Regions from separate parts of the Pseudomonas sp. TH39(2020) genome, predicted to be linked through region 2. Evidence: predicted binding sites of a transcription regulator. Region 2 holds the regulator's gene; each other region holds the start of a gene.

Region 1 (4,784 bases), 1.2 Mb from region 2:
GATAGTGCCAAGTCCATACCTTTTCTTCGCCCATGAAAAAGCCCGCAGCGACGGCGGGCTTTTTCAGCAAGCAAGTAGCAGGCTCAGATAGGCCGGCTGCCGTACTTGTTATCAGGCTTCTTGGGCGGATCGGCGACCACATTGGCCTCCACTTCCTGCACCTTGCCGCCTTTGGCCAGGAACTCTTCCATGGCCCGCGCCAGAGCATCACGCTCCTTGTTTTTTGCTTCGACGCTCGGCAGCTCATCGATCGATACCGCTGCCTTGGCTTTGCCTTTGGCGGTCGGAACGGGCGCTTCACCGCCATCGTCTTCAGCGACGTCGTCCGTCGCCGCTTCCAGACCTTCTTCGGTTTCGTCGTCGTCGCCTACTTCGAGGTCGTCGTTTTCCAGATCATCGTCGCTCATGTTCTACCTCATGACTTGCGAAAAGCAGATTAGTTATAGCCCAGCATCGCCGTCTGTCGAAGGCCGCCGGGAAAAATTCTACAAACGCTGGTAACCAGCGGTTTACGCCTCTTCACCATGCACGGTGGCGAGGACTTTACGGGCACCGCCAAAATCACGGTGCTCGCCCAGATAAACGCCTTGCCAGGTCCCCAGCGCCAGTCGGCCTGCCGAAATCGGCAAACTGAGCTGACAGCCAAGTACGCTGGCCTTGAAGTGCGCCGGGAGGTCGTCCAGGCCTTCGTCGTTATGCTCATAGCCGTCTGCTCCTTGTGGGATCAGACGATTGAAAAATCGTTCGAAGTCGCGACGTACCGCCGGATCGGCGTTCTCGTTGATGGTCAACGACGCCGAGGTATGCTGCAGCCACAAATGCAACAGACCGACCCGACATGCCTTGAGTTCAGGCAGGCCGGCGAGTAACTCGTCCGTTACCAGATGAAAGCCCCGGGGCCTCGCCCGCAGAGTAATCAGAGTCTGTTGCCACATACAGTTCTCCGCACGTTCGGGGCGCATTCTAGCGCGCTCTGGGAAAAAACAAAGGCCCTAATATTCCTTCTATCATGTAAGCCATTGGCCGCAGAAAAACGCCCGTCGTAAACGCCACTAAACGTGTACGAAAAAACCTTTCAGCAGTTACTTCACTGACAAACTCCAGACAAAAAAATGCCCGGCAAGCCGGGCAAGTTTTTTGTGCGCGTACTTACAAGTTGTAGCCGCGTTCGTTGTGAAGTGCCAGATCGATGCCGACGGCCTCTTCTTCCTCAGAGATACGCAGGCCCATGACAGCGTCCAGGACCTTGAGGATGATGAAGGTGACGATCGCGGTGTAGATCACCGTGAAGCCCACGCCTTTGCACTGAATCCAGACTTGTGCGGCGATGTCGGTGACGGTGCCGAAACCTCCCAGCGACGGTGCAGCGAAGACACCGGTCAGGATCGCGCCGAGGATACCGCCGATACCGTGTACGCCGAAGGCATCCAGGGAGTCGTCATAGCCGAGTTTGCGTTTCAGGGTGGTGGCGCAGAAGAAGCACACCACGCCGGCGGCCAGACCGATGACCAGAGCGCCCATCGGGCCCACGGTGCCAGCGGCTGGCGTGATTGCAACCAGACCGGCCACAACACCTGAAGCGATACCCAGAGCACTTGGTTTGCCGTGCGTGATCCACTCGGCGAACATCCAGCCCAGTGCAGCGGCGGCGGTTGCGATCTGGGTCACCAACATCGCCATACCGGCAGTGCCGTTGGCCGCAGCAGCGGAACCGGCGTTGAAGCCGAACCAGCCAACCCACAGCATGGCAGCGCCCATCAGGGTGTAACCGAGGTTGTGCGGCGCCATCGGGGTAGTCGGGAAGCCTTTGCGCTTGCCCAGTACCAGGCAGGCAATCAGACCGGCCACACCGGCGTTGATGTGCACCACGGTGCCGCCGGCGAAGTCCAGCACGCCCCAGTCCCACAACAGGCCGCCGTTACCGGACCAGACCATGTGCGCGATCGGTGCGTAAACCAGGGTAAACCAGACGCCCATGAAGATCAGCATGGCGGAGAACTTCATCCGCTCGGCGAAGGCACCGACGATCAGCGCAGGGGTGATGATGGCGAACGTCATCTGGAAGGTGACGAACACCGCTTCAGGGAACAGCGCCGCAGGGCCGGTCAGGCTCGCTGGCGTGACACCGGCGAGGAATGCCTTGCCCATGCCACCGAAGAACGAGTTGAAGTTGATGACGCCTTGTTCCATGCCGGTGGTGTCGAACGCGATGCTGTAGCCATAAATGACCCACAGGATGCTGATCAGACCGGTAATGGCAAAGCACTGCATCATCACGGAAAGAATGTTTTTGGAGCGAACCATGCCGCCGTAGAACAGCGCGAGGCCGGGAATGGTCATGAACAGCACGAGGGCTGTCGAGGTCATCATCCAGGCAGTGTCGCCGGAATTGAGGACTGGGGCCGCCACTTCGTCTGCCGCCATAGCCAGGCCGGGCATTACGAGGGACAACAGGGCTCCTAGCCCTGCGAATTTACGCAGAGTCATATTGTTTTCTCCTGGGGCGTTGGGTTTGTGGCGGCTTAGATTGCGTCGGTATCGGTTTCGCCGGTACGGATGCGAATCGCCTGTTCCAGATTGACCACGAAGATCTTGCCGTCACCGATCTTGCCGGTGTTGGCAGCCTTGGTTATCGCCTCGATAACCCGGTCAAGATCCTTGTCGTCAATGGCGACATCGATCTTCACCTTTGGCAGGAAATCGACCACGTATTCCGCGCCGCGATACAGCTCGGTGTGACCCTTCTGCCGACCGAAGCCTTTGACTTCAGTAACGGTAATGCCCTGCACGCCGATCTCGGACAGCGACTCGCGTACGTCGTCCAGTTTGAACGGCTTGATGATGGCAGTGACTAGCTTCATGAAAACTCTCTCCCGAATTGGTGGACTTGCCCCAGGAAAACAAACCCGACTCAAGTCTAAGCGCAGTGCCTGGCTTTGTAACGCATCGTCGGCCTTACCTGCCCGTCCGACGCCTGCTAACCACTCCGCACGAAACACTTCCCCCGTTCCGCTTGGCGCACTGCATTCGTCACAGTGACTGCATCAGTGCATGGGTCAGTACCGACTAAGCAGAAAGCTTGCCATCTCGCCGAAACCCACTGATTTCAAGCTTTTGGCCGCTGTTGCAAGCGGCTTCGCGCAAATGACCTGACGGATACGCACAACAACAGTGCGCGGCCGTCCGTCCCCATGCGCGAAAAGCGTGCACCCCTGACTGCGAGATTGACTATAGACACTGCGTGATACACTGCCCGCCATTGTTGACAGGACATTTCCCATGCTCGCACCCAAAGACTTCCTCGATGCCCTGAGCGGCACTGCCTCCCGCCTCTTCAGCGGCGACACCCCGCTGCCGAAAAGCGAAATCGAAAGCCAGTTCAAGGCTCTGTTGCAGAGCGGCTTCAGCAAGCTGGATCTGGTGAGCCGGGAAGAGTTTGATAGCCAGATGGTTGTGCTCGCACGGACGCGTGCACGGTTGGAGAGCCTTGAGGCGAAGGTGGCGGAGCTGGAAGCGAAGCTCAATCCACCTGCGGAATAATGCGGTCCCCTGTGGGAGCGAGCCTGCTCGCGAATAGAGTCACCTCGGTCTCCAGCCATCCCACACTGAACAGACCACCCCTGTAGGAGCTGCCGAAGGCTGCGATCTTTTGATCTTCAGCCCCGCCACCATCTCGGCAACGTCCTACAAAGATCACACCGCCGTCCGATTGCGCCACAAAGCCCCGGTTCCTAAGCTCACCCAATGCTGAATGTTCAGCACTGGGTTTGGCGACCTGGATACCCCGATGCGGCACGACACATTCGGACAGGGAAATTCCCGTCTCGATTTATGGCGGCTGTGCGTGGGAGACCTTCGGGTCTGCCGGAATTCGGGCGTCGCCGGTTCGCCAACCCACGCACAGCTGCCACCCTTTTCGTTTGGCGACGATCAGAGGCAGTTTCTCTCCACTCGACCCCGAGAACTGCACCATGGATGAAAACTATCTGACGCCACACATCTTCACCCGCCACAAACTCCACCTCCACGCTCTACTGTTGGAAAACCAAGCGTGGTTCTGCGCCCGAGACCTGGGCCGATTGCTTCGCCTGTTCCTCGACGAACGCGCCGTCCGCAAACTCGATCCCGACCAACACCAAACTTTACGAATGCCCATCCACGGCAGCATCGAAAACACCCTGATGATCAGCGAATCCGGCGTTTACGCACTGCTGGTCTACCACTACTGCCCCGAATACCGGGCCCTGCGCGAATGGCTAACCCACGACGTAGTCCCCTCCCTCAGAGACGCCCAGCAACCCACCTCAACCGAACGCCCGATCCTGAGCCTGCTGAACTGGCCCGAGATGTCGTTGAATTTGCTGCACTGGAATAACCAACCGTGGATTCGCTTGCAGGATGTTCCGCACATGCTGGCGGATAGTGAACGGCCGCAGCGCTCGATCAATGCACCGTGGTGGAAGCGTGCTTCCCGAATACTCCTAGCATTCTAAACGACAAAAAAACCCCACGTTTGTAACGTGGGGTTCGTTCAGGAGCAGAGGATCAGGCGCAGTGCGAAAGACGCTCAACCTGATCCCGGATCGCAGCCCCTCGTTCAATCTCAGCTTTACGCAAATCGTAAGTCGATTGCAGGTTCAGCCAAAACTCGGGGGTCGTATCCAGACAAATAGAAAGCCTGAGAGCCATATCAGCACTGACGCCCCGACGCTGAAGCACGATGTCGTTCACCGTGGGGGTCGAAACGCGCAACGCTCTGGCCAGAGCAGCAGCCGTAAGGCTCA
Region 2 (4,784 bases):
CGTTGGGTGGCGCGCCTTTTGTCTGGACCAGGCCTGGCGGCCGTTGCGCGATCTGGAACGCCTCTCTCTGTGCAAGTGCCGCCTCAAGCGCTGGCAGAGCTACACCTGGCAATTGGCGACCTGCGAGTTGCAGCCCTCGATTCCTCTCATGGAACTGGTGCAAGGATTTTCTGATGACCAAGACTCGTATTGAGCGCGACAATGATCACGACGAGCTTGCAAGTTTTGGGTTGCTGATCGGGTTTTGCTTGATGATGGTGATGGATACGGCGTTGGCCTAGAGGACTGCGCGGACTATGTGGCCGCTGGCGAAGCCTGCTGCTACAAAGGGCTGCGGTGTTACTCGCCTTCGCCGAAGTAGTCATTGATCAAATTCACCAATGCCTGCAGCGCCTCATCAGCCTGTTCACCTTCGGTGCTCAGGTGGATTTTGGTGCCCTTGCCCGCAGCGAGCATCATCATTGCCATGATGCTTTTTCCGTCGACCGTGGATTCCGGCGTGCGTCCTACTCTGATCGTGCAATCCTTGAACTCACCGGCGACGCCAACGAATTTTGCAGAAGCGCGGGCATGCAGGCCCAGCTTGTTGATGATTTCAATTTCCAGAGCAGGCATCGCGGTGTGAATCCTTTAGCTGAGGTCGCGGTGGCGAACCTGGACGTTCTTCAGGGCTTTTTGCAGGGCCTGGCCCAGACGTTCGGTCAGGTAGACGGAGCGGTGATGGCCGCCGGTGCAGCCAATGGCAATGGTGACATAAGCGCGGTTGCTGGCGGCAAAACGGGGTAGCCACTTGAACAAGTAGGTAGAGATGTCCTGGAACATCTCTTCGACGTCCGGCTGTGCCGCCAGGTACTCGGCAACCGGTTGGTCGAGCCCGGATTGATCGCGCAACTCTGGCTTCCAGTAAGGGTTCGGCAGGCAGCGCACATCGAACACCAGATCAGCGTCCACCGGCATTCCACGCTTGAAGCCGAAAGACTCCACCAGGAACGCCGTGCCGGGTTCCGGCTGGTTCAGCAGGCGCAGCTTGATGGTATCTCGCAGCTGATACAGGTTCAGATTGGTGGTGTTTACTTTGAGATCGGCGAGATCGGCAATCGGCCCGAGCAGGGCGGTCTCATCGTTGATGGCCTCGGCCAGCGAGCGATTGGTATTGCTCAGCGGGTGACGACGGCGGGTTTCCGAGAAACGTTTGAGCAAGGTTTCTTCGTCGGCGTCCAGATAAAGCACATCACACTGGATATGCCGGCTGCGCACTTCTTCCAGCAGTTCGGGAAACCGCGACAAGTGACTCGGCAAGTTACGCGCATCAATCGATACGGCAACCAGCGGTTGCGCCAGCTCGGTGTGAATTAACGCGCGTTCGGCCAGTTCCGGCAGCAGACCGGCGGGCAGGTTGTCGATGCAGTAGTAGCCGTTGTCCTCGAGAACATCGAGTGCGGTACTTTTACCTGAGCCGGAGCGGCCACTGACGATGATCAAGCGCATGGTTAATGACCGTTTTGCTCGTCCAGGACAACCTGATACAAGGCTTCATTGCTCGGGGCGCTGCGCAGTTTTTCGCGCACTTCCTTGCGGTCGAGCATGCTGGCGATCTGGCGCAGTAACTCCAGGTGCGCATCGGTAGCGGCTTCCGGGACCAGCAAAACGAACAGCAGGTCAACCGGGGCGCCGTCGATGGCGTCGAAATCAATGGGTGCATCAAGGTGCATCAGGGCGCTGATGGGCGAGGTGCAGCCCTTCAGGCGGCAGTGGGGAATGGCGATGCCGTTGCCAAAACCGGTTGAGCCGAGTTTTTCACGGGCAATCAGAGCCTCGAAGACATCTTGCATCTCCAGATCCGGCACTTCTTTGTGGATAAGGTTGGCAATTTGCTCGAGGGCTTTCTTTTTACTGCCGCCCGGCACGTTCACGAGGGAACGGCCGGGGGTCAGGATGCTTTCAAGTCGGATCATGGGTTGGGAGTGTTAACGACCGGTCGCGCCCTGGAGGAGGCTTTGGGTCTTTTCCTTATGCTTTTTGAGTTGTTTATCCAGCTTGTCGGTCAGTGCGTCGATCGCCGCGTACATATCGGTATGCTCCGCGTTTGCGACCACTTCATTGCCGGGAATATGCAGCGTGGCTTCGATTTTCTGCTTGAGCTTTTCGACCGTCATCGTGACCTGCACGTTGGTGATCTTGTCGAAATGCCTCTCTAATCGTTCGAGTTTTTCGCCGATGTAGGTGCGAAGAGGTTCGGTCACTTCCAGTTGGTGTCCACTGATGTTGACTTGCATACAGCTTCTCCTTCGTTGCCAGTGCATAAAGCGGCAGGCAGAAATGCCTGCCACTGGAACGCTGTGGCGTGGCTCTACATCAACCGCTTGCGTTCGCTCGAAGGCGCGATCCCTAGAGATTCGCGGTACTTGGCGACGGTGCGGCGAGCCACCTGAATGCCTTGTGCCTCCAGTAAACCAGCGATCTTGCTGTCACTCAACGGCTTTTTCTGATTTTCCGCGGCAACCAGTTTTTTGATGATCGCGCGGATCGCCGTGGACGAGCATTCACCGCCCTCAGAGGTGCTGACGTGGCTGGAGAAAAAGTATTTCAGTTCATATATGCCCCGTGGGGTATGCATGAATTTCTGCGTGGTCACCCGTGAAATCGTCGACTCGTGCATGCCCACCGCTTCGGCGATGTCATGCAGGACCAGCGGTTTCATGGCTTCGTCGCCGTATTCAAGAAAGCCGCGCTGATGCTCGACGATCTGAGTGGCTACTTTCATCAGGGTTTCGTTGCGGCTTTGCAGGCTCTTGATGAACCAGCGGGCCTCTTGCAACTGATTGCGCATGAAGGTGTTATCGGCGCTGGTGTCGGCGCGGCGCACGAAACCGGCGTATTGAGCGTTGACCCGCAGTCGTGGCACGGATTCCTGGTTCAGCTCCACCAGCCAGCGCTCGTTGTCCTTGCGTACGATCACGTCGGGAACGACGTATTCGGCTTCGCTGGACTCGATTTGCGAGCCTGGGCGCGGGTTGAGGCTCTGCACCAGTTCAATTACTTGGCGCAGTTCATCTTCCTTGAGCTTCATGCGACGCATCAGCTGGCTGTAATCGCGGCTGCCGAGCAGGTCGATGTAATCGGTGACCAGGCGTTTGGCCTCGACCAGCCAAGGCGTCTTGGCGGGCAACTGGCGCAATTGCAGCAGCAGGCATTCGCCCAGGTTGCGGGCGCCGATGCCAGCGGGTTCGAATTGCTGGATGCGGTGCAGGACGGCTTCGATTTCGTCCAGTTCGATGTCCAGTTCCGGGTCGAAGGCTTCGAGAATCTCCTCGAGGGTTTCGTCCAGGTAGCCCTGATTGTTGATGCAGTCGATCAGGGTCACGGCGATCAGGCGATCGGTGTCGGACATAGGGGCCAGGTTCAGTTGCCACAGCAGGTGGCTTTGCAGGCTTTCGCCGGCCGATGTCCGGGTGGTGAAGTCCCACTCGTCGTCATCGTTGCTCGGCAGGCTGCTGGCGCTGGTCTGGTAGACGTCTTCCCACGCGGTATCGACGGGCAGTTCGTTGGGGATGCGCTCGTTCCAGTCGCCTTCCTCGAGGTTATCAACCGTCGGGGCGGTTTCCTGGTAGGAGGGTTCCTGAATGTCGGCGTTAGGTTGCTGTTCGGCTTTGTCGGCCAAGGGGTCGGCGTTATCGAAGTCGTCGCCTTCTTCCTGGCGTTCGAGCATCGGATTGGACTCCAGGGCCTCCTGGATTTCCTGTTGCAGGTCCAGGGTCGACAATTGGAGCAGGCGGATGGCCTGTTGCAGCTGCGGTGTCATCGTCAGCTGCTGGCCCATTCTCAAGACTAGCGATGGTTTCATGGCAGGGGCTTAACACCTTATTCGCCGGCGCACATGCGCCATCCACTACAGGGCGCCGGAGCGCCAAACATAAGCAAATTATATGCCCGAAACTGCAGCGTTTGCCTAGAGCGCTGTAACAATAAAAAAATGTTGATTTTTTATCGAGACAAGCGCCCGAGCAACCAGCCAGACACCTCAGTGCTTACAGGCGGAACTCATGGCCCAGATACACTTCCTTGACCAGGTCGTTGGCCAGGATGGTGGCAGAGTCACCTTCGGCGATCAGCTGGCCATCGTTGACGATGTAGGCGGTTTCGCAGATATCCAGGGTTTCACGGACGTTGTGGTCAGTGATCAGCACACCAATGCCCTTGGCCTTGAGGTGATAGATGATCTGCTTGATGTCGCCCACCGAAATCGGGTCCACGCCGGCGAACGGTTCGTCGAGCAGGATGAACTTCGGGTTGGTAGCCAGTGCCCGGGCGATTTCCACACGGCGGCGTTCGCCACCGGACAGGCTCATCCCGAGGTTGTCGCGGATGTGGCTGATGTGGAATTCCTGCAGCAGGCTTTCCAGCTCTTTGCGACGACCGGCCTTGTCGAGTTCCTTGCGGGTCTCGAGGATCGCCATGATGTTGTCGGCTACCGAGAGTTTGCGGAAGATCGATGCTTCTTGCGGAAGATAGCCGATGCCGGCCTTCGCACGACCGTGCATAGGCTGGTGGCTGACATCCAGGTCGTCAATCAGTACGCGGCCCTGATCGGCCTGCACCAGGCCGACAATCATGTAAAAGCAGGTGGTCTTGCCGGCGCCGTTGGGACCCAGCAGGCCGACGATCTGACCGCTGTCGATCGACAGGCTGACGTCACGCACGACCTGGCGGCTCTTGTAGCTCTTGGCCAGATGCTGAGCTTTCAGAGTTGCCATTACTGGGCCTTTTGCTCGTCGGTTTTCTTC
Region 3 (4,784 bases), 630 kb from region 2:
ATGCCGGAGATGGACGGGTACACCCTCACGGCCGAGATCCGCAACGACCCTCGCATGCAAAAGCTTCACATCATCCTGCATACTTCGTTGTCGGGTGTATTCAATCAGGCGATGGTCAAGAAGGTCGGTGCCGATGACTTCCTTGCCAAATTCCGTCCTGATGACCTGGCATCCCGGGTAGTCAACCGGATCAAAGCAGCAGACATCAGCCAGGGGCCTTCTGCCCCTAACGGTTAATACGATTTAAGAGGCGGCATCTTTGTCTACGGGTAATTTGGATTTCGAACAGTTCCGGGTCTTCCTGGAAAAGGCCTGTGGCATTTTGCTCGGTGAAAACAAGCAGTACCTGGTCTCGAGCCGTCTCAACAAACTGATGGAACAGCAAGGCATCAAGTCCCTGGGTGAGCTGGTCCAGCGCATCCAGACCCAGCCGCGCAGCGGTTTGCGCGAGATGGTGGTGGACGCCATGACCACCAACGAAACCCTGTGGTTTCGTGACACCTACCCGTTTGAAGTCTTGAAGAACAAGGTGCTGCCCGCAGCGATCAAGGCCGCCCCTGGCCAGCGTCTGCGGATCTGGTCGGCGGCCTGTTCGTCGGGTCAGGAACCGTATTCGCTGTCGATGTCGATCGATGAGTTCGAGCGCGTGAACATGGGCCAGTTGAAGATGGGCGTACAGATCGTTGCCACCGACCTGTCCGGTACCATGCTGACCAACTGCAAGGCCGGCGAGTACGACAGCCTGGCGATCGGCCGTGGCCTGTCGCCCGAGCGCCTTCAACGTTACTTCGACCCGAAAGGGCCGGGACGCTGGGCCATCAAGGCACCGATCAAGAGCCGGGTGGAGTTTCGCTCGTTCAACTTGCTGGACAGCTACGCGAGCCTCGGCAAGTTCGACATCGTGTTCTGCCGCAACGTGCTGATCTACTTCTCCGCCCAGGTGAAGAAGGACATCCTGTTGCGCATTCACAGCACGTTGAAGCCAGGCGGTTATCTGTTCCTCGGTGCTTCCGAGGCGCTGAACGGTTTGCCGGATCATTACCAGATGGTCCAGTGCAGCCCGGGGATTATTTACCAGGCCAAGTGATTGGCCGGCAGCGTAAAGAAACTGTCGACCTCAAAGTAATGCCAGTCAGCCAAGCTGACTGGCATTTTTGTTTTGGGCATAGGACATCGAACGCTATTGGCGGTACCCGAGATTATTTGAGGTCGCTGTACGTCAATGGGTACGCACACAGCGGTGGGTGGGAATCTGTCCATTCCCTGGCAAACGCCTTGCCGGCTTCGATTTGTTCGGGTGTGGATCGGCTGGTCAGAGTGGCCAGCAGATTGGCTGCTTCACGATGCCTGATATATTCCCGAGTGCTGTCGACCACCAGCCAAAGCAAGCCATAGCCCTTGATGTAGTCATAGCTGAAGTTATAGCGATCGAGGTTTTGTTCGGTGTCGAAATAGTGCATGAGCGCGTAGCTATAGGCGAGTACGGCGTTGAGATCATTGTGTTCAAGTCGCTTTAACAGCCAATACTGCTGATAAGGAATATTCCTGTACCTGACCCGCAGGTTGCTCAACCAGGTCATCGCAGGAGGGAAACCGGCTTGGGCGGACTTTCTCAGCATGATGTCCCGCAGGCTGTCCCAGTTTGAATCGGCAGGCCTGAGTGCCCTGTCGTTTTCGTAGAGGAGGGCCTGGATGTAGATCGCCTCTCCATTGCCCGCTACGCCAGCCTTTTTCAGCCAGGCGATATCCTTGGTCAGTTCATACATTTCAAGCATGGCGTCGCTGTCGCCAATATCGGCCCGCTCGCGCGCCAGTTTCAAGGCTTTCGCAAGAGAGTCGGTATCGCCCAGGCGCATCAACGAATAGACGTGATCTTGCGCGCCGGCCAGTTCGTACCACTTTTTGGCCGAGCCGGTGGTATTGCCTTCGCGGCGTCGAAAGATTTCGCCCAGCGCATATTGTGATTCGGCATCACCAGCAGTGGCCGCGATAGTCAGGTCGCTTTCAGCATCCAGGTATTCCCGCAGATGGTAACGCTGCAGTCCTCGTGTTTTGGCAGCCCGTTGCGGATCGGTTAATGGCGACACGAGCGAGTGGATTGATTTGATCAGTGTGTGAAGCGCCGTAAATACATCAGCGTGAATATGCATGTTCAGTCCCTGTGTGGATGCAAAGTGGAGTTGCCAACACAGGTTATCGGGGGGGCGGTGGCCAGAAGCGGTACATATTTATGGACGCCTGCCACTTTTGCGTCAGCTCCTCAGAGGCATGCGCCCATGGACAAGCGGCAGAAAAGCGGCAGACGGCGGAAACCCGTTGCCGCTTTTCTGGCATTGCCACGTTGCCACGGCCCGCAAAGCCCCGGTTTACGGGCTTTTTTGAATTGGCACGCCGCTTGCTATGTCCCTGTTACGAAAAATCAGGTCACCCGAAGGTTTCCGACATGAGCATCAGCTTCGATAAAGCGCTCGGTATCCACGAACAAGCCCTGGGCTTCCGCGCTCAGCGTGCCGAAGTCCTGGCCAACAACATCGCCAACGCCGACACCCCGAACTACAAGGCTCGGGATCTGGACTTCTCGAAAGTGCTCGCCGAGCAGAACGAAAAGACCAAGAGCGGCACTTTCGCCTTGAACATGACCAACAGCCGTCATATCGAAGCCGAAGGCCTGGGCAATGGCGACGAGTCGCTGCTGTATCGCACGCCGATGCAACCGTCGATCGACCAGAACACTGTGGACGCCCAACTGGAACAGTCGAACTACGCGGAAAACGCGGTCGGCTTCCAGGCCAGCTTCACCCTGCTCAACAGCAAATTCAAAGGGCTGATATCAGCCCTGCGCGGAGAGTAAGCCATGTCTCTATCCAGTGTTTTCAACATTGCCGGTAGCGGCATGAGTGCCCAGACCACTCGCTTGAACACCGTCGCCAGTAACATCGCCAACGCCGAAACCGTCTCGTCGAGCATCGACCAGACCTACCGTGCTCGGCACCCGGTATTCGCCACCATGTTCCAGGGTGGCCAGAGCGGTGGCAGCGACTCGCTGTTCCAGAACCAGGACGCCGCCGGTCAAGGCGTGCAAGTGCTGGGCGTGGTCGAAGACCAGAGCAACCTTGAGGCGCGCTACGAGCCGAACCATCCGGCGGCCGACGCCAAGGGCTACGTCTACTACCCGAACGTCAACGTGGTGGAAGAAATGGCTGACATGATTTCCGCGAGCCGTTCGTTCCAGACCAACGCCGAAATGATGAACACCGCCAAAACCATGATGCAGAAGGTCCTGACCCTCGGTCAGTGATAAGGGGCGACTCAGATGAGTGTTACCGATACCACCAGTGGCATTAGCCTCAAGGACATCCTGGCCAACTCCTCGATCAAGACCAGCACCACGACGGATGGCCTGGCGTCGGCGACGAACAGCGCCACCGGCAAAAAGGCCCTGGGCAAGGACGCGTTCCTGCAGTTGCTGGTAACGCAACTGAAAAACCAGAACCCGCTGGAGCCACAGGACAACGGCGCGTTCGTCGCCCAGTTGGCGCAGTTCAGTAGCCTGGAAGGCATCACCACGCTCAACGACACCGTCAGTGGCCTGGCGAGCAATTACAACTCGTCCCAGGCGTTGCAGGCGTCGTCGCTGGTCGGGCGTTCGGTTATTGCACCGGGCGACAAGGCTGTGGTCGATACCTCCAAGAGTTTCAGCGGCACCCTTGCCGTACCGGCGTCGGTGGACCCGGTCACGGTCAAGATCACCGATGCCGATGGCAAGGTTGTCCGCACCCTCAACCTGGGCAGCCAGGTCGCCGGTACTTCCAGTTTCATCTGGGACGGCAAAAACGATGCAGGCGAAGTGGCCAAGGCGGGTACCTATACCTTTGGCGCTACGGCGACCTACGACGGCAAGGCGACCTCGCTGGTGACGTACCTGCCGGCCACCGTCAACAGCGTGACCATCAGCCAGACCGGCGGTGAGTTGATGCTCAACCTGGCCGGGGCAGGCAGCATCGCCCTGTCCAAAGTACAAACCATTGGTATGTAGAGCCGACTAACACGGCACAAAGGAGTGGAATATGTCTTTCAATATCGGCCTTAGCGGTCTCTATGCAGCCAACAAACAACTGGACGTGACCGGTAACAACATCGCCAACGTCGCGACCACCGGTTTCAAATCGTCCCGTGCAGAATTCGAAGACGTCTACTCGGCGACCAAGCTGGGTTCGGGCGGCAAGACCACCGGTAACGGTGTGCGTCTGGCCAACGTTTCCCAACAGTTCACCCAGGGCGACATCAACAACACCGGTAACGTGCTGGACATGGGCATCAACGGCTCCGGCTTCTTCGTGCTGAACAACAGCGGCTCGCTGTCCTACACCCGTGCCGGTACGTTCAAGGTCGACAAGGACGGTTACGTCACCAACACCGACGGCACTTCGCGTCTGCAGGGCTACGGTGTGGATGCCAATGGCAAGATTCAGAACGGTGTGTTGACCGACCTGCGCATTGACACCTCCAACCTGGCGCCGAAAACCACCACCACCGTGTCGTCGACCATCAACCTGAACTCTTCGGCTGATGTGATTGACCAGGCGGTTGTGGCCAACAAGTTCGATCCGACCAAGTCAGCCACCTTCACCAAGCAGTTCAGCACCCCGATTTTCGACACTCAGGGCAACCAGCACACCATGGATCAATACATGGTCAAAACTGGGGCCAACACGTGGGATACCTACACCCTGATCGATGGTCGCAACCCGGATGGCAGCGACCCTGCTGTTGCCGCTACCGCT
Region 4 (4,784 bases), 630 kb from region 2:
TCAACGGTCAGCGGCTTCATCGCTTCGACGTTCAGTGGGTCGCACAGAGTGTCGGAGATGAACAGCTGGTCGAAGCCGCTGATGCAGACGATGTCGCCGGCAGCTGCTTCGTCAACGTCGATACGGTGCAGACCGTGGTGACCCATCAGTTTCAGGATACGACCGTTACGGCGCTTGCCGTCGGCGTCGATAGCCACAACTTGAGTGTTCGGCTTGACGCGACCACGGGCGATACGGCCAACGCCGATAACACCCAGGAAGCTGTTGTAGTCCAGTGCCGAGATTTGCATCTGGAACGGACCGTCACGGTCAACTTTTGGAGCCGGTACGTGGTCAATGATCGCCTGGTACAGCGGGGTCATGTCTTCAGCCATGTCGGTGTGTTCCAGACCGGCAATGCCGTTCAGGGCCGAGGCGTAGACGACTTTGAAGTCCAGCTGTTCTTCGGTAGCACCCAGGTTGTCGAACAGGTCGAAGATCTGGTCCAGAACCCAGTCCGGACGCGCGCCTGGACGGTCAACCTTGTTGATGACCACGATTGGACGCAGGCCGGCTTCGAAAGCCTTCTTGGTCACGAAACGGGTTTGCGGCATAGGGCCGTCTTGAGCGTCAACCAGCAGCAGAACGGAGTCAACCATCGACATTACGCGTTCAACTTCGCCGCCGAAGTCGGCGTGGCCCGGGGTGTCCACGATGTTGATGTGGTGGCCGTTCCAGTTGATGGCGGTGTTTTTCGCCAGAATGGTAATACCGCGCTCTTTCTCCTGGTCGTTGGAGTCCATCACGCGCTCGTCGTTGAGCTCGTTGCGCTCCAGGGTGCCGGATTGACGCAAGAGTTTGTCTACCAGGGTGGTCTTACCATGGTCAACGTGAGCAATGATGGCGATGTTGCGTAGATTTTCGATCACTTGTGTATCTCGATCAGAGGATTCGGTGTGCTGACAAGTCTTGGCAGCGATTAACAGTAGAGTCCGGCAAAGCCGTTACAGCTTGACGGCGGCGTCGGGGGGCCGGTGACGCAGGCCACAGGCAAACAGCCCCGGGCACTTAGCTCGGTCGATAAACGCGCACATTGGCATGCCCCTCACTGAGCAAATGGTGGGCATGCAGGCGACTCATCACGCCTTTGTCGCAATACAGCAGGTACTGGCGAGTAGGGTCCAGTTCCTTGAAACGAGCGTTCAATGCATAAAACGGCATCGCTTGTACCTCAATGCCAACAAGGCCCAGCGGGTCGTCTTCAGCGGCATCCGGATGACGGATATCGATGACGATCTGACCAGCCAGCGCTTCACTGACTTCTTCGATCTGCAAGTCCTGGCCCAATTCGTCGATCACACGATCGATCGGCACCAGTTTGGCGTTCTCGAGCGCACGCTCAAGTACTGCCATGTCGAACTGTTGTTCTTCGTACTCCACGCGTGGACGCTTGGCGTGGGTCTTGGGGTTCACCGAGATGACCCCGCAGTATTCCGGCATGTGCTTGGCGAAGTCGGCAGTACCGATTTCGTTGGCCAGGTCGATGATGTCCTGCTTGTGACTGGCGATCAGCGGACGCAAGACCAGCTTGTCGGTCACGCAGTCGATCACGGACAGGTTCGGCAGCGTCTGGCTCGACACCTGGGAAATCGCTTCGCCGGTGACCAGCGCATCGATCTCCAGCCGATCGGCAATACGGGAAGCAGCGCGCAACATCATACGCTTCAAAACCACGCCCATATGACTGTTATCGACTTTACCGAGAATTTCTCCCAGTACTTCCTCGAACGGCACACTCACAAATAACACGCGTTGGGAGCTGCCGTACTTCTTCCAGATGAAGTGCGCGACTTCCATAACGCCCAGTTCATGGGCTCGTCCGCCCAGATTGAAGAAGCAGAAATGGCTCATCAGCCCGCGCCGCATGATCTGGTAAGCAGCAACAGTGGAATCGAAGCCGCCGGACATCAGCACAAGCGTCTGTTCCAGGGCACCCAGCGGATAACCGCCGATGCTGTTGTGCTGGCTGTGGATCACAAACAACCGTTTGTCGCGAATTTCGAGGCGAACTTCGATTTCCGGCTCTTTCAGCGAGATTCCGGCGGCGCCGCACTGACGACGCAGTTGGCTGCCGACGTATTTCTCGACGTCCATCGAACTGAATTCATGCTTGCCGGCACGCTTGCAGCGCACCGAAAAAATCTTCCCGGCCAACGCATCACCAAAGTGCTGCTTGCACTTGGCGACGATGTCGTCGAAGTCACCCAGCGGGTATTCGTCGACTTGCAGGAAATGCGCGATGCCCGGCATGCAGCTCAGGCGCTCGGTCATCTCCTTCAGGGCTTTGGGCTCGCTGACGCGGGTTTCCAGCTCGAGATTGTCCCACACACCGTTCACCACCACAGCCGGGTCCAGGTCGCGGAGCACGGTACGGATGTTTTTGGCCAACTGGCGGATGAAACGCATCCGTACCGGGCGGCTCTTGATGGTGATCTCGGGGAAGACTTTTACGATTAGTTTCATGAAAACAGCGCGCGCTGGGCCAGCCGAAAAAGGGGGGCGCGGATTATAGCGGAAATTGCTCAAGGTTTAACCAGTTAATGTGCAGAAGGTTTTGCGCGCACCAAAACAGGTCATTTACTGGAATTAACGCTACATTACGGGGCGCTATTTCCCGCATTGCGCCGCTTTGTACCTTTATAAGCGTGAAATTGGGGCAAAAAACCCACGGTGGGGCACTGGCATGCAATTTGCTCCCTTGTGAGGCAGGTTGCCTTGGCAGAGTATTCGCGCCGGCATCACCCACATTCTAAGGGCATCCACTACTTAAGCCCGAAGCCACCCGGAGGACACTATGTCGAAGTCGGTTCAACTCATCAAAGATCATGACGTCAAGTGGATTGATCTGCGCTTCACGGACACCAAAGGCACTCAGCACCACGTGACCATGCCGGCTCGCGACGCGCTGGATGAAGCTTTCTTCGAAGAAGGCAAAATGTTCGACGGTTCCTCCATCGCTGGCTGGAAAGGCATCGAAGCCTCCGACATGATCCTGATGCCGGACGACAGCACTGCCGTTCTCGACCCGTTCACCGAAGAGCCAACCCTGATCCTGGTTTGCGACGTGATCGAGCCTTCGACCATGCAAGGCTACGACCGTGACCCACGTGCGATCGCCAAGCGTGCCGAGGAATACCTGAAGTCGACCGGTATCGGCGACACCGTATTTGTTGGTCCAGAGCCTGAATTCTTCATCTTCGACGAAGTGAAGTTCAAGTCCGACATCTCCGGCTCCATGTTCAAGATCTACTCCGAACAAGGTTCGTGGATGTCCGACCAGGACGTGGAAGGCGGCAACAAAGGCCACCGTCCAGGCGTCAAAGGCGGCTACTTCCCGGTTCCGCCGTTCGACCACGACCACGAAATCCGTACCTCCATGTGCAACGCCATGGAAGAAATGGGCCTGGTCATCGAAGTTCACCACCACGAAGTGGCCACTGCCGGCCAGAACGAAATCGGTGTGAAGTTCAACACCCTGGTGGCCAAGGCTGACGAAGTTCAGACCCTGAAGTACTGCGTACACAACGTTGCTGATGCATACGGCCGCACCGCGACCTTCATGCCTAAGCCGCTGTACGGCGACAACGGCTCGGGTATGCACGTTCACCTGTCCATCGCCAAAGATGGCAAGAACACCTTCGCTGGCGAAGGCTATGCCGGCCTGTCCGACACCGCTCTGTACTTCATCGGCGGCATCATCAAGCACGGTAAGGCCCTGAACGGCTTCACCAACCCGTCGACCAACTCCTACAAGCGTCTGGTCCCAGGTTTCGAAGCTCCGGTAATGCTGGCCTACTCGGCTCGTAACCGTTCCGCTTCAATCCGTATTCCTTACGTGTCCAGCCCTCGCGCTCGCCGTATCGAAGCTCGCTTCCCGGATCCGGCAGCCAACCCGTACCTGGCCTTCGCTGCCCTGGTAATGGCCGGCCTGGACGGTATCCAGAACAAGATCCACCCTGGCGATGCTGCTGACAAAAACCTGTATGACCTGCCGCCTGAAGAGGCGAAAGAGATCCCACAAGTTTGCGGCAGCCTGAAAGAAGCCCTGGAAGAGCTGGACAAAGGTCGTGCGTTCCTGACCAAAGGCGGCGTTTTCAGCGACGACTTCATCGACGCTTACATCGCTCTGAAAAGCGAAGAAGAAATCAAGGTTCGTACCTTCGTACACCCACTGGAATACGAGCTGTACTACAGCTGCTGATCCGGTAGCGCCTGCGCAAGCGGCGTGACAAAAAAGAGGCCTCCTTCGGGAGGCCTTTTTTGTGGGCACGATTTAGAAATCGACGCAGAACCCTGTGGGAGCGAGCCTGCTCGCGAAAGCGGTGGATCATTCGATATTGATATTGACTGACCCGGCGCTTTCGCGAGCAGGCTCGCTCCCACAGGGGGTTTGGGGTGTTTGGGAGATGCGGATAAATCATGCCCAAATGTTAACAACTTGGGTCAACCACCGCCCCTGACCTATGCTGCAACCCAACGCCTTCGCTTCCGGTCAATTTTATGGGTCGTGGTTTTCTACTGATGTTGCTGTTGATCGCCCTGCCCGCCGCAGCGCAGATCTATAAGTACACCGACGCCGACGGCAACACCGCCTACAGCAATCAACCGCCCGATGGCGTGAAGGCTCAGCCGGTCGAGTTGCCACCGTTGAACAGGGTTGAGCCTCAAGCCCCTTCTGCGCCACCTGTCGAAGCCACCAGTCGCGAACAACCGCGCAGCGCTTACGAGGTGCTGGAGCTGACCAA

What was found. The regulator sigma-54, encoded in region 2, starts transcription at its own class of promoters, with help from an activator protein. The targets are predictions, from matches to a motif close to ANTGGCATNNANNTTGCTNT.
Positions count from the first base shown of each region.
Region 1: a site for sigma-54 is predicted at 3,068-3,087, ahead of glnK (P-II family nitrogen regulator). Genes of this name have one in related genera too.
Region 3: a site for sigma-54 is predicted at 2,383-2,402, ahead of flgB (flagellar basal body rod protein FlgB). Genes of this name have one in related genera too.
Region 4: a site for sigma-54 is predicted at 2,717-2,736, ahead of glnA (glutamate--ammonia ligase). Genes of this name have one in related genera too.

Region 1 is NZ_JAEKFF010000006.1:2,321,036-2,325,819, reverse strand. It holds gene sutA (transcriptional regulator SutA) at 84-407, opposite strand; gene JFU47_RS18300 (secondary thiamine-phosphate synthase enzyme YjbQ) at 510-935, opposite strand; gene JFU47_RS18295 (ammonium transporter) at 1,150-2,487, opposite strand; gene glnK (P-II family nitrogen regulator) at 2,523-2,861, opposite strand; gene JFU47_RS18285 (accessory factor UbiK family protein) at 3,280-3,540, shown strand; gene JFU47_RS18280 (BRO-N domain-containing protein) at 3,972-4,493, shown strand; gene JFU47_RS18275 (HigA family addiction module antitoxin) at 4,546-4,784, opposite strand, start outside.
Region 2 is NZ_JAEKFF010000006.1:1,106,868-1,111,651, reverse strand. It holds partial or broken gene JFU47_RS13125 (FagA protein) at 8-193, shown strand; gene JFU47_RS13120 (HPr family phosphocarrier protein) at 340-615, opposite strand; gene rapZ (RNase adapter RapZ) at 631-1,488, opposite strand; gene ptsN (PTS IIA-like nitrogen regulatory protein PtsN) at 1,491-1,955, opposite strand; gene hpf (ribosome hibernation-promoting factor, HPF/YfiA family) at 1,968-2,276, opposite strand; gene JFU47_RS13100 (RNA polymerase factor sigma-54) at 2,351-3,844, opposite strand; gene lptB (LPS export ABC transporter ATP-binding protein) at 4,029-4,754, opposite strand; gene lptA (lipopolysaccharide transport periplasmic protein LptA) at 4,754-4,784, opposite strand, start outside.
Region 3 is NZ_JAEKFF010000006.1:481,196-485,979, reverse strand. It holds gene JFU47_RS10230 (chemotaxis protein CheV) at 1-237, shown strand, start outside; gene cheR (protein-glutamate O-methyltransferase CheR) at 260-1,087, shown strand; gene JFU47_RS10220 (tetratricopeptide repeat protein) at 1,200-2,150, opposite strand; gene flgB (flagellar basal body rod protein FlgB) at 2,444-2,851, shown strand; gene flgC (flagellar basal body rod protein FlgC) at 2,855-3,298, shown strand; gene flgD (flagellar hook assembly protein FlgD) at 3,314-4,036, shown strand; gene flgE (flagellar hook protein FlgE) at 4,068-4,784, shown strand, end outside.
Region 4 is NZ_JAEKFF010000006.1:1,739,657-1,744,440, forward strand. It holds gene typA (translational GTPase TypA) at 1-908, opposite strand, end outside; gene thiI (tRNA uracil 4-sulfurtransferase ThiI) at 1,048-2,502, opposite strand; gene glnA (glutamate--ammonia ligase) at 2,834-4,240, shown strand; gene JFU47_RS15695 (DUF4124 domain-containing protein) at 4,540-4,784, shown strand, end outside.